DNA from 4 places in the Streptomyces sp. SJL17-4 genome. Region 2 is predicted to be linked to each of the others. Evidence: riboswitches for the same ligand, from Rfam matches in the RefSeq annotation. Region 2 holds a riboswitch; each other region holds the start of a gene.
What was found. A riboswitch is a leader RNA that binds a small molecule or an ion and turns the genes downstream of it on or off. The one in region 2 is predicted to bind cobalamin.
Positions count from the first base shown of each region.

Region 1: linked by a shared signal. The riboswitch ahead of N5875_RS29785 (cobalamin biosynthesis protein) and the one ahead of N5875_RS02885 (ABC transporter substrate-binding protein) in region 2 are both predicted to bind cobalamin.
Region 3: linked by a shared signal. The riboswitch ahead of N5875_RS13130 (ribonucleoside-diphosphate reductase subunit alpha) and the one ahead of N5875_RS02885 (ABC transporter substrate-binding protein) in region 2 are both predicted to bind cobalamin.
Region 4: linked by a shared signal. The riboswitch ahead of N5875_RS35115 (energy-coupling factor ABC transporter permease) and the one ahead of N5875_RS02885 (ABC transporter substrate-binding protein) in region 2 are both predicted to bind cobalamin.

Region 1 covers NZ_CP104578.1:6,629,693-6,632,870, forward strand. The annotation lists gene N5875_RS29780 (cobyric acid synthase) at 1-215, opposite strand, end outside; gene N5875_RS29785 (cobalamin biosynthesis protein) at 212-1,186, opposite strand; cobalamin riboswitch at 1,220-1,352, opposite strand; gene N5875_RS29790 (hypothetical protein) at 1,475-1,696, opposite strand; gene N5875_RS29795 (inorganic phosphate transporter) at 1,709-2,989, opposite strand.
Region 2 covers NZ_CP104578.1:699,809-702,986, reverse strand. The annotation lists gene N5875_RS02890 (iron chelate uptake ABC transporter family permease subunit) at 1-524, opposite strand, end outside; gene N5875_RS02885 (ABC transporter substrate-binding protein) at 611-1,660, opposite strand; cobalamin riboswitch at 1,818-1,942, opposite strand; gene N5875_RS02880 (CsbD family protein) at 2,097-2,285, opposite strand; gene N5875_RS02875 (hypothetical protein) at 2,423-2,785, opposite strand; gene N5875_RS02870 (NmrA/HSCARG family protein) at 2,821-3,178, opposite strand, start outside.
Region 3 covers NZ_CP104578.1:3,032,037-3,035,214, reverse strand. The annotation lists gene N5875_RS13130 (ribonucleoside-diphosphate reductase subunit alpha) at 1-1,397, opposite strand, end outside; cobalamin riboswitch at 1,530-1,679, opposite strand; gene N5875_RS13125 (GNAT family N-acetyltransferase) at 1,718-2,218, opposite strand; gene N5875_RS13120 (hypothetical protein) at 2,262-2,867, opposite strand; gene N5875_RS13115 (sodium:solute symporter family protein) at 2,951-3,178, opposite strand, start outside.
Region 4 covers NZ_CP104578.1:7,815,457-7,818,634, reverse strand. The annotation lists gene dhaL (dihydroxyacetone kinase subunit DhaL) at 1-428, shown strand, start outside; gene N5875_RS35120 (PTS fructose transporter subunit IIA) at 425-922, shown strand; cobalamin riboswitch at 1,044-1,251, shown strand; gene N5875_RS35115 (energy-coupling factor ABC transporter permease) at 1,280-1,975, shown strand; gene N5875_RS35110 (energy-coupling factor ABC transporter substrate-binding protein) at 1,975-2,436, shown strand; gene cbiQ (cobalt ECF transporter T component CbiQ) at 2,443-3,178, shown strand, end outside.

The DNA of each region.
Region 1 (3,178 bases), 5.9 Mb from region 2:
GTCGGCTCCACCCGCGCGGCCTGCGCCTGCATGGCCTGGGCGCGGCCGATCTCGGCGCCCTCGCGGGTCACGAAGGAGTTGAGGGACATGTTCTGCCCCTTGAACGGCGCCACCTTCAGGCCCTTGCGGACCAGCCAGCGGCAGATGCCGGCCGTCACGACGCTCTTGCCGGCGTCGGACGTGGTCCCGGCGACGAGCAGCCCCCCACCCCTCATGCGTTCCTCCGCTTCAGCGCGCTCACGATGGTCCGGCCGCCCACGCAGGCGGCCAGGGTCAGTCCGGTGATCCGGCGGGAGAGCCGGACCGCCCGGTCGATGTCGGCCACCTCGACGGCCCGCCCGGTCCCGTTGAGCACGGGCCGGTGCTCGACCCGTCCGGCGTACGACAGGGTGCCCCCGAGGCGTACGCCGAGGGCGCCCGCGAAGGAGGCCTCGACGGGGCCCGCGTTGGGGCTGGGGTGCTTCGCCGCGTCGGTTCGCCAGGCGTTGAGCGCACCGCGCGGGTTTCCGCCGGCGACGGTCGCGAGGACGGCCGTCAGCCGGGCCCCGGGCCAGCCGGCCACGTCGTCGAGCCGGGCCGAGGCCCAGCCGAAGCGGCGGTGGCGCGGCGACTTGTGGCCGACCATCGCGTCGAGGGTGTTGACGGCCCGGAAGCCGACGAGGCCGGGTACGCCCGCGACCGCGCCCCAGAAGAGGGCGCCGACCACGGCGTCGGAGGTGTTCTCGGCGACCGATTCGACGACCGCGCGGGCCATCGCGGGTCCGTCCAGGGACTGCGGGTCGCGCCCGCAGAGATGCGGCAGCCGCTCCCGGGCGACGTCCAGGTCCCCGGCGGCGAGCGCGCCGCCGATCGCGCGGGCCTCCCGGCCCAGGGTCGTACCGCCGACGACCGCCCACACGGAGGCGGCGGTCAGGGCGACGGCGGCGGCCGGCCGGTTCCGTACGGCCCGGGCGGCGAGCGCTCCGAGGGCGACGGTGGAGCCGGCGCAGACGGCGGTGTGCAGGGCACCCCAGCCGCGGTGGTCGTGGTGGAGGCGGTTCTCGACCGCGGCGGCCGCCCGGCCGAACGCGGCGACGGGATGTCCGCGGCGTGGATCGCCGACGAGCAGATCGACGGCGAGACCCGCGGCCGCTCCGTACGCGAATCCGTCCGGGGACAGGCGGCTGGTACTGCTGCGGCCGGGCATGGCGCATGTCCTCACTCAGGGTCCGCGCCCTGGATCGACGTGACCGGCGGCGAGAGTTCCTGGCTCCCGGACCCTTCGGATCCGGTCACAGTGGCGGGACCGCGCCGGATTCGCACCGGACTTCCTCTACTGCCGCCGTAATGGCCTCGGCAGTCCACCACGGCCCGAGAACACCCGTCAACTCACTCTTGACCTGCACCGGGTCACTGTGCGAAGCACCACAAACACGGCGGCGGGGCGGTCCGCACCCCGAAGGTACGGACCGCCCCGCCGGTCACGCTCGGACCGTCAGACGACGATCAGGTAGATGCCGTACGCCACGGCCGAGAGGCACAGGGCGAAGCAGGCGTAGGCGCCGGTGCGGGCCAGGGTGGCGGAGCCTCCCTGGGCGGCGGCCTGCTCCTGCTTGGAGAGGCCGATGATGCCGAGGGTGAAGAGGCCCACCAGGGCGACGGTCGCCACGAGGCTGACTCCGAAGACGGAGCCGAGAGCTGCCCAGTCGATCTTCATGTCGTTCGTTCCTTACACCGCTGCGGCGGGGGCGGGGGGCGCGGCCGGGTCGGTGGGAGCCGGTGCGGGGATGGTGGTCTTGAGCTCCTCGTCCGCGACGGCGGCGACGGAACCGGCGGCCGGCGGCGGGGTGACGGCCGCGATCGCGGTGGTCACCACACCCGCGGGCTCGGCGGCAGTGTCGTCGCCGTCGGCGGCGGCGTTCACGTTGTTGTGGTCGACCGGCTTGCGGCGGGACAGTGACCAGATGACGCCCGAGCCGGCGACGAGCAGGACCGCGACGGCGGCGATGCCCCAGGGGCCCTGCTTGGTGAGGAACTCGGCACCGGCGGCGACCAGGCCCGCGGCGGGCAGGGTCAGACCCCAGGCGACGAACATCCGGGTCGCGGTCGACCAGCGGACGACACCGCCCTTGCGGCCGAGACCGGCGCCCATCACGGCACCCGAGCAGGACTGGGTGGTGGAGAGGGAGAAGCCGAGGTTCGAGGAGGCCAGGATGACCGTGGCGGCGCTGGTCTGGGCGGCGAAGCCCTGCTGCGGCCGGAGGTCGGTGAGGCCCTTGCCCATGGTGCGGATGATGCGCCAGCCACCGAGGTAGGTGCCCAGGGCGATCGCGACACCGGCGGAGACGATGACCCACATCGGCGGGTTGGAGCCGGGGGCGAGGACGCCGCCGGTGACCAGGGCCAGGGTGATGATGCCCATCGTCTTCTGGGCGTCGTTGGTGCCGTGGGCGAGGGAGACGAGACCGGCGGAGGCGATCTGGCCGACCCGGTAGCCCTTGGCGGTGTGCTTCTCGTCGGTCTTGGCGCCGATCTTGTACGTCAGCCGGGTGGCCAGCATCGCGGCGAGGCCGGCGACGAGCGGCGCGGCGACGGCCGGGATGAGGACCTTGGTGACGATGGTGGAGCCGTTCACGGCCGACCAGCCGGCCGACATGACCGCGGCACCGATGAGACCGCCGAAGAGGGCGTGGGAGGAGCTGGACGGAAGTCCGAGCAGCCAGGTCAGGAGATTCCAGAGGATCGCGCCGACCAGCGCCGCGAAGATCACCTCTGTACGAATGCCCTCTTCGTTGATGATCCCGCCGGAGATCGTCTTGGCGACCTCCACGGACAGGAACGCGCCGACGAGGTTCAGCACGGCGGACATGGCCACCGCCGTCTTCGGCTTGAGAGCACCGGTCGAGATGGTCGTCGCCATCGCGTTCGCGGTGTCGTGGAAACCGTTCGTGAAATCGAACACGAGAGCTGTCACGACCACAATGGCGAGCAGCAGCGTGATGTGTTCCATTTACCCAGGCAATCGTTTGAGGTCAGTGGCTGGACGAACGTAAGCAACCTGAGTGAACGGAAGGTGAACTGGGTCGGGCGTTGTGGTGTCTCAAACCGGCGTCAAGGGATTCCGTTTACGGCTCCGGCCCGTCGGCTGTCCACGATGCGGTCACCCCGCAACCCCGGGTAATACCGGCTATCACCGGGC
Region 2 (3,178 bases):
CGGGTGGTCTCCGCGTCGGCGGCGGTCATCACCACGAACGAGGTGAGCGCGGAGAAGAGCTGCATCGCCGCGACCCCCGCGAGGACGACACGGTCCGTCGACCCGCCCAGGGTGTGGCTCAGCAGCAGGACCAGGGCGAAGGAGCAGAGCGCGCCGAGGAAGGCGCCTCCGGCGACGGACAACAGGCCGCCGCCCGCACCGAGGACGACGACCGCGACCGCCCCGGTCGAGGCGCCGGAGGAGACGCCGAGGACGAACGGGTCGGCGAGCGGATTGCGCAGCAGGGACTGCATCACCGCGCCGCAGACGGCGAGTCCGGCGCCGCACACGGCCGCGAGGAGAGTGCGGGGCAGCCGCAGGTCCCAGACGATGCCGTCGCGGATCGCGCTCAGTCCGGACGGGTTCCCGCCCAGGTGGGAGACGACGACCGACCAGGCGTCGGCGACGCGGATGTCGGCCGGTCCGATGGTGAGGGCGAGGGCGACGGAGGCGCACAGGAGGACGATCCCGGCCGCCCCGGCGATCGGCGGGAGCGCCCGGGAGGGAAGGGAGACGGCCGGCCCGGGGCGCTTCCGGCCCGTCCCGGCCACAGCGCCCGGCGTGGACCCCGTCACTTCGCGAGCCCGTACGTCCGCAGCGCGGCGGCGACCTTCTCGATGCCCTCGACGGTACGGATGGTGGGGTTCATGGCCTGGCCGCTGAGGACCACGTACCGCTTCTTCCGTACCGCCGTCATGTTCCGGGTGACCGGGTGCGATTCCAGGAACTCGATCTTCTTCGCGGCGCTCTCGGCCGACTGGGCCTTGCGGGTCAGATCGGCGATCACCAGCACGTCGGGATCGCGGTCGACGACCGTCTCCCAGTTGATCTGCGGCCACTCCTCCTTCGTGTCGTCGAAGACGTTCTTCACGCCGAGCGTCCCGCTGACGATCCCCGGCGCCCCGCAGCATCCGGCCATGTACGGCCCCTGGGAGTCGGAGAACCAGTACAGGACGGACGCGTCGCCGTAGTCCGCACCGGCCCTGGCCTTCTCCACCCGGGCGCGGAGCTCCCCGACGAGCTTCTCGCCGCGCTCCGGCACGCCGAAGATCCTGGCCAGGTCGCGGACCTCGCCGTACACGGTGTCCATGGTCAGCGGCTCGGTCCGCACGCCGTCGCCGTCGCCGCTGTTGTCCTTGCCGACGCAGTCGGCGGGGGAGACGTACGTGGGCACGCCGAGCTTCGTGAACTGCTCGCGGGGCGCCACACCGCCCTTGCCCACGGTGTAGAGGAAGGAGGCGCTGACGAAGTCGGGCTCGGTGTCGAGGACCTTCTCGAACGACGGGTAGCGGTCGGCGAGCCGGGGGACGGCGGCGTTCGCCTTCTCCAGGCCCTTGAGGACCGGGTCCGTCCAGGTGGCGGTGCCGACCATGCGGTCGGCCAGGCCGAGCGAGAGCAGGATCTCGGCCGAGCCCTGATCGAGGGCGACGGCCCGGCGGGGCGCGCGGTCGACCTCGACCCGCTGCCCGCAGTTGTCCGGGAGGACGGTGCGGCCGGAGTCCGTGGCCTGCGCCCCGGACGAGGGCGTCGCACCGCCGGAGCCGGAACCAGAACCGGAGCCGGAACCAGAACCGGAGCCGGAACCGGAACCGCAGCCGGTCAGGAGAACGGCGCCGGCCATGAGCAGCACGGCGGAACGGACGGGGCGTGCGAGGGGCGCGGCGGAACGGACAGGGTGTGCGAAGGGCACGGAAGGAGTCCTCTGCGTCACGGCTCATGCGCGGAGCCTGTCGTACGGTGCTCCCCGGGCGGCGATGCCCGCCCCCCGGGCCGCCAGCAGGTCTTCGGACTCGGGGTCGTCCGGACGGAACGCCTTCCCAGGCCCTCATGGGGCCCAGTGGCCGATGCTCCGCCCGTCACCCTCACCGCTGCGCGTCAGCTCCGGATTCCCACCGGATTCCCTGACCCGTGCACATACCGTGTCGATACGTACAGAGGTGCGACTGGCCCGGGCAAGCTACCACAGGTCGATCTTCGTCCGACCCCGGGCCGCCTATGGAGCGCGTCGCTCAGGACTCGCCTCGCTCAGGACCGGCGTCGCTCAGGACTCGCCTCGCTCAGGACTCGTGTCGCTTCATGTCGTCGCGCGCCTTCCGCGCGCTCTCGTGCACCCTCTCGATCGCCGCTCGGGCCTTGGCCGCCATCCGGTCGGCCTCGCCCTCCGCCTCCAGGCGCGAGTCGCCGGTCGCCTTCCCGGCGACCTCCTTCATGGCCCCCTTGCCCTTCTGCACGGTGCTCTTGCGCATGATCGGGTTCCTTCCGTCGAATCCCACGCCGGGTCCGCTTCCCTTCCACGGGCGGCTGCCCCTGATGCCGGGATTCATGCGACAGGCCCCGGCGCGCGCGGCTCGGTCAGCCACCGGTGCGCCGTGCGTACGGACCGTCAGTCCGCCGTGCGCCGCGCCGCCGCGCTCCTCCGCCGGGCCACCGCCCGCAGCAGCAGCCGCATCAGGCACACCGCGGTGACCACCCACACCGCGGCGAAGAGCCACAGCGGGCCGGACGACGTGGACGCGACCGCGAGGAGGAACAGGGCCACGCAGGCGATTCCGAGGACCGTGGTGAACCAGCCGAGGCGATGCCGCAGGACCGCGCCCCAGGTGCCTCCCGCGCTTCCCGTACCCGCGCCGGTGTTTCCGAGCGAACGCAGTCTGCGGGTGAGGGACGCATCGCCCCGAAGGCCTTCCTCGATGCCCTCGAGGATCTTCCGTTCCTGATGGGTGAGCTTGGGATTGGGATCGTGCATGACGAACTCCCGTCGAGCATCGAGCGGTCCGGCGGTCACGCCCAGGCGGTGCGCAGACGGTCCTGGTGCGCCGCGAGCCACGTGCCGAAGTCCTGGAGGGCGGGGTTGAGGCCCCGGACGGCGTCGATGTCCCGGGCTTCGATGAAGTGCTGCTCGCAGTCCGTGTAGTACTGGAACATGTTCCCCGACTCGTCCGCGCCCGGGAATCCCTGCGCACGCCATTCGTCCGGAGCGAGGGGGCGGTAGCGCACCGGTTCGCCGAGCGCTCCCGTCAGGGCCGCGGCCATGTCGGCGACCTTGAGGTGCTCGCCGGCGATGCTGACCGTCGCCGCGATGAGATCCGTACCGCGTGCGAAGACGGCCAGTGCCGTCCTTCCGACGTCGTCCACGGCC
Region 3 (3,178 bases), 2.3 Mb from region 2:
GTCGAGGTGTCCACGAACGCGCCGAGGTTGACCGAGCCCAGGTTGCAGACCGCGGTCTCGCCGTCGTCGGTGACCTCCAGGATCTCCGTGCAGAGGTTGGAGGAGTGGACGGTGTGGCCGGGCTCGGCGGTCTGGTTGGCCGTCCGGTTCGAGGCGTCCTTGAAGGTCATCCAGCCGTTGCCGGTCTGGGCCAGGGTCCGCATCATCCGGCCGTACAGGTCGCGGGCCGGCATCGTCTTGCGGGCCAGGCCCGCGGCCTCGGCCTTGCGGTAGGCGGCGTCGAACTCCTCGCCCCACAGGTCGACCAGCTCGGGCACGTCCGCCGGGGAGAACAGCGACCAGTCGGCGTCGGCGTTGACGCGGCGCATGAACTCGTCCGGGATCCAGTGCGCCAGGTTCAGGTTGTGCGTCCGGCGCTGGTCCTCGCCCGTGTTGTCGCGGAGCTCCAGGAACTCCTCGATGTCCGCGTGCCAGGTCTCCAGGTAGACGGCGGCGGCGCCCTTGCGGCGGCCGCCCTGGTTCACGGCGGCGACGGAGGCGTCGAGGGTCTTCAGGAACGGCACGATGCCGTTGGAGTGCCCGTTGGTGCCGCGGATCAGCGAACCGCGGGCCCGGATGCGGGAGTAGGAGAGGCCGATGCCGCCCGCGTGCTTCGAGAGGCGCGCGACCTGGTGGTAGCGGTCGTAGATGGAGTCCAGCTCGTCCTGCGGGGAGTCCAGGAGGTAGCAGGAGGACATCTGCGGGTGGCGGGTGCCGGAGTTGAAGAGCGTGGGGGAGGAGGGGAGGTAGTCGAGGCGGCTCATCAGGCCGTACAGCGCCGTGACCTCGTCGAGCGCGCGGACCGTCGCGTCCTCCGCCAGGCCGCAGGCCACGCGGAGCATGAAGTGCTGCGGGGTCTCGATCACCTTGCGGGTGATCGGGTGGCGCAGCAGGTAGCGCGAGTAGAGGGTGCGCAGACCGAAGTAGCCGAAGCGGTCGTCCCCGGCCGCGTCGATGGTCGCGTCGAGCCGGTCCGCGTGCAGCGCCACGAACTCGGCGGTGCGGTCGGCGATCAGCCCCTCGCGGTGACCGACGGCGACGGAGGCCGAGAAGGAGAACGAGCCCTGGCCGGCCGCCTCGTCGGCGATCGTGATCGTCAGGAGCCGGGCGGCGAGCCGGGAGTACGCCGGGTCCTCGGCGATCAGACCGGCGGCCGACTCGGTGGCCAGCTCGCGCAGTTCCGCCTCGTCCGCGACGGCGCTGCGGCCGCGGAGCGCGGCGGCGGCGACCTTGCCGGGGTCGGTGTCGGGGAGATCGGCGGTGAGGTCGGTCAGGGTCCGCAGCAGCACGGTCCCGGGGCCGTCGCTCTCGACCGCGGTAGCCTCGGCGGACGCCGGATCGGCGGGCGCGATGGTCACGTGGGGGCTCTCCCTCGCTCGGCTCGGGGCCGCGGCGGGGGAAGGCGGGCAGGCGGGCATCCGTAACGCCGGACGCGACGCTTCCACCGGCCCACTCCGCGAGGCCCGGACGTCAGTGGCACCCGGAACGGACGGACCGGATGCGCCGTCGGCAGGTCCTCGGACTCACCTCGCCCGAATACGTCGTATCCGTACGAAGCACACCGTTGCGGGACAGTTCCGGATTCGCGCCGGATTCCCCTGCGTCGACAGCGAGGACGAGCATACATGTGGGGGGCGTCGCTCGCGGAACCCCCCACATGTTGTGTCGCGCCGTGGACTCAGAACTCCAAGGAGTAGGTGCGCAGTCGGTGGTCGGGGATCGGCTCCCAGTCCCGGTCCGGGGTGCGGACGAAGCCCAGACGCTCGTATATCCGGTGCGCGGAGACCATCGTGGCGTCCGTGGACAGCACGAGGCGGCGGCACCCGGGGAGGGCCCGTGCCCGCTCGACGCAGGCCCGTACGAGGGCCTCTCCGACGCCCCGGCCGCGGGCCTCCCGGGAGACCACGAGCATCCGGAACTCCGCCTCGCCCTCGACCGCGATGTCCGCCCACGGGGTGCCGCCGGTGGCGAAGGTCACCCCGCCGAGCAGCCGCCCGTCGCCGTCCTCGGCGACGAGCACCTCGCTCTCGCGCGCCCGCCGGGCCGTGTCCCGGAGCACGTGCAGATACGAGTCCTCCGCTCCGTACTTCAGCAGCCCGTCGTCCAGATAGGTCCCCGCGGTGAGCTCACCGAGGGCCTCGTACTCCTCGGGCCGTACCGCCCTGATCATGAAGTCCATGAGAGCAGTGTGCCTCCGGCCGGCCGGAGGCCCCCAGCGGGCTTCAGCCACCGGCGCCCACCGAGTTGTCGGGGGCGCCGTCCCCCACCGGCGGGAGATCGCCCCGCTCGACGGGCTGCCCGCCGCCCGTCCGCTCCGGCAGGACGGCGTCGAGCTCGGCGACGTCGGCGCGGTGGGTGCGTTCGGCGGCGCCCTTGAGTGCCTCCCGCTCCACCGTGAGAGGGGCGGCGACCTCGACGCGCAGCCCGTTCTGGGCGCGCACGTACGCGTGCTGCCCGGCGGTCCGCAGGTACCAGCGGTCGCCGTCGCGGACGCAGCCGTCCGGCCCGGCGTCGTTCGCCGCGGCGCACTCCTTCTCCGCGAACGGGCGGCGCTCGGCGGAGACGGTCAGGCGGACGCCGTCCTTCCGCAGGTAGGTGACCTGGAAGCCGTCGTCGCCGATGACCCCCGACGCCATCCGGGAGGCCTCGAAGCCCTCGGCCTCGGTGACGTACACATGGTCCTTGTCGGTCTGTGCCCAGCGGGCACGGGCGTCCAGCTCGGCGGGGCCGGGCGCAGGGCGGCCGCCCGCCGTCTCGGAGCCGCAGCCGGTGACGGCGAGGGCGACGGGGAGCAGGGCGAGCAGGGTGAGTCGTGATCCGGTGCGCATGTCCCGCATCCTCGCCCGGGGACGGCGAAGGCCGCCATGCCTCCGGGGGAGGCAGGGCGGCCTTCGTCAGGTCCGGCGGTGGATCAGTGGGTCTCGGCGCCGAGCTTCGCGAGCTTCGGGTCGACCCCGCGGTCGCCCGCGTCGGCCGTGTAGTCCTCCGGGGAGGTCTGGTCGACGCCCTCGGGGGCCTTGACGGCCTTGAGGACGAAGGTCAGGACGACCGTGACGAGGACGTTGAGGACGAAGGCGGTGAGACCGATGTAGCCGATCTCGCCGATGCCCGGGATCTCCGCGGAGGAGCCGCCGAAGTG
Region 4 (3,178 bases), 7.1 Mb from region 2:
CCGGGCGACAGCTGATCTCCACCGTGGGGGGCGCTTCGGGGCCGTTGTACGGCACACTGCTCCGTCGTACCGGCAAGACCCTGGGCGACGACGAGCGCGTCACCCGGGAACAGTTGGCGGAGGCGCTCGGCTCCGGCGTGGCCGCCGTGTCCCAGCTGGGCGGCGCGCAGGCGGGCGACAAGACGATGCTCGACGCGCTCATGCCGGCCGTGGAGGGGCTGCGGGACTCGTTCGGCGCGGCCCGCACGGCGGCCGAGGACGGCGCCCTGGCGACCGTACCCCTGCGGGCGCGCAAGGGCAGGGCCAGCTATCTGGGCGAGCGGTCGGTGGGGCACCAGGATCCGGGGGCCACGTCCTCGGCGCTGCTGTTCGCCGCGCTCGACGAGACCGCGCGCACGGAGACGTCGAGCGCCGAGGGGGCGTCATGAGTGGCGGGACGGGGACGGGAGCGGGGACAGGAGCGGGGACGGGGACGGAGACCGGCTCCGGCTCCGCTGCGGTCGGCTCCGGTGCGGTCGGCTCCCGTTCCGTCGGCATCGTGCTCGTCTCGCACAGCGCCGCCGTCGCGGCCGCCGTGGCCGAGCTGGCCCGGGGGCTCGCCGGCGGCGGTGACCTCGCCCCGATCCTCCCGGCCGGGGGAACCCCCGACGGTGGCCTCGGGACGAGCTCCGAGCTGATCTCCGGCGCGGCGAAGGGCGTCGACCAGGGCGCCGGTGTGGCGATCCTCGTCGATCTGGGGAGCGCGGTGCTCACCGTGAAGGCCCTCCTCGCCGAGGGTGACGAACTGCCCGACGGCTCTCGACTCGTGGACGCGCCGTTCGTCGAGGGCGCGGTCGCCGCCCTGGTCACCGCGAGCGCGGGCGGGGACCTCGACGCCGTGGCGGCGGCCGCGTCGGAGGCGTACGACTACCGCAAGGAGTGACCGAGGGAGTACCCGAGGGAGAGGCCCCGAGCTCGGCTCCGAGTCGCCCCGGGCGACTGCGGGGAGTGAGCGAGGGGCCCCACCGGGTGGCGGGCGTGTTGTGATCCAGCAGGTCAACACACTAATGTCGCAGAGCCTTGGTGTACGGGAAACCGGTGCAGTACCGGTGCGGCCCTCGCCACTGTGATCGGGAGGTCCGGCTCCACCCCCGCGGGGAACACCCTCGGGGAAGCCACTGGACCACGTCGGGAGACCGCCGTGGTGTGGGAAGGCGGAGTCGGACGGAATGACCGTCAGCCAGGAGACCGGCCAGGGTGCGTTGTCCATCCACGAGGTGCTGGAGAGGGTCTCCCAACCATGCATATTGCCGAGGGGTATCTGCCCCCTGTGCACGCGGCCGCCTGGAGTGTCGCGTCCGCGCCGTTCGTCGTCCACGGGGTCCGCGCGCTGACCCGCGAGGTGCGGTCGAATCCTGAGTCCACCCTGTTGCTCGGCGCTGCCGGCGCCTTCACGTTCGTCCTGTCGGCACTCAAACTGCCCTCCGTGACGGGCAGTTGCTCGCATCCGACCGGTACGGGCCTGGGCGCGATCCTGTTCCGGCCGCCGATCATGGCGGTCCTGGGGACGATCACCCTGCTCTTCCAGGCCCTGCTGCTCGCCCACGGCGGGCTGACCACACTCGGCGCGAACGCCTTCTCGATGGCGATCGTCGGGCCCTGGGCGGGGTTCGGGACCTACGTGCTGCTGCGCCGGTTCGGTGCGCCGCTGATGGTCGCCGTCTTCTTCGGCGCGTTCGTCGCCGACCTGTCCACCTACTGCGTGACCAGCGTCCAGCTGGCGCTCGCCTTCCCCGACCCGGGCAGCGGCATCCCCGGCGCGCTCGCCAAGTTCGGCGGGATCTTCGCCGTCACGCAGATTCCGCTCGCGGTGAGCGAGGGTCTGCTCACCGTGCTTGTGATGCGCCTGCTCACCCAGTCGAGCAAGGGCGACCTGATCCGGCTCGGCGTCCTCGCCGGGCGCACGTCGGAGCGACGCGAGGAGGCGACCGCGTGATGAGCCGGAACGCGAAGATCAACGCCCTGCTGCTGCTCGTCGTCGCCGCGCTCGCGGTCCTGCCGCTCGCACTGGGGCTCGGCGACCACAAGGAAGAACCCTTCACGGGGGCCGACGCGGAGGCGGAGACCGCGATCACCGAGCTCCAGCCGGACTACGAGCCGTGGTTCAGCCCGCTCTACGAGCCGCCGTCCGGGGAGATCGAGTCGGCGCTGTTCGCCCTTCAGGCGGCCCTCGGCGCCGGTGTCCTCGCGTACTACTTCGGTCTGCGGCGCGGCCGTCGACAGGGGGCGGCGCGGGCCGAGGCGGCCGAGGCAGCCGAGGCGCACGGCGCCGGAGCGGATGCCGCAGGGGCTGCCGAGGCCAGGACCGCGGAGTCCGAGAGCGGCACCAGCACCGGCTCCCGCACCGGCACCGGGCCGTCCCTCGGCGGCGGGTCCGCCGGCGGGCCGGGCGCGTAGCCACCGATGCTGCCGATCGACGCGGCGGCGCACAGCAGTCGCTGGCGCCGCCGCCATCCCGCCGAGAAGGCGCTTCTCGGCTTCGGTCTCACCCTGTGCGCGGTGGCTCTGCCGCCGTGGCCGGGTGCGGTCCTCGTCGCGGCGACCACGCTCACGGTGCTGCTCGGTCCGGCCGGTGTGCCGGGCCGGGCGCTGTGGCGGGCGTTCCGCATCCCGCTCGGGTTCTGTGTCACGGGCGCGATTCCGCTGCTCTTCGAGGTGGGCGGTACCCGGGGGCTCGTCGCCCTCGCGCCGGACGGTCCGACGCACGCGGGCGAGTTGCTGCTGCGGACGGCTTCGGCCTCGCTCGGGGTGCTGCTCTTCGCGTTCACGACGCCGGTGTCCGACGTTCTGCCCCGGCTGGTACGGGCGGGGGTGCCGGCGCCCGTGGTGGACGTGGCGCTGGTGATGTACCGGATCATCTTCCTGCTGCTCGACGCGATGTCCAAGATCCGGCAGGCGCAGGCGGCCCGGCTCGGGCACACCACGCGGGCCGCGACCTGGCGTTCACTCGCGGGCCTCGGTGCGACCACGTTCGTACGGGCCTTCGACCGGGCGCAGCGCCTGCAGTCGGGGCTCGCCGGGCGGGGGTACGACGGGACGCTGCGGGTCCTGGTGCCCGCGTGTGCGGTGTCCCGCCCGTTCCTCGCCGGCACGGGCGTCCTGCTCGCCGGACTCGTCGCCCTCACCCTCGTACTGGAAA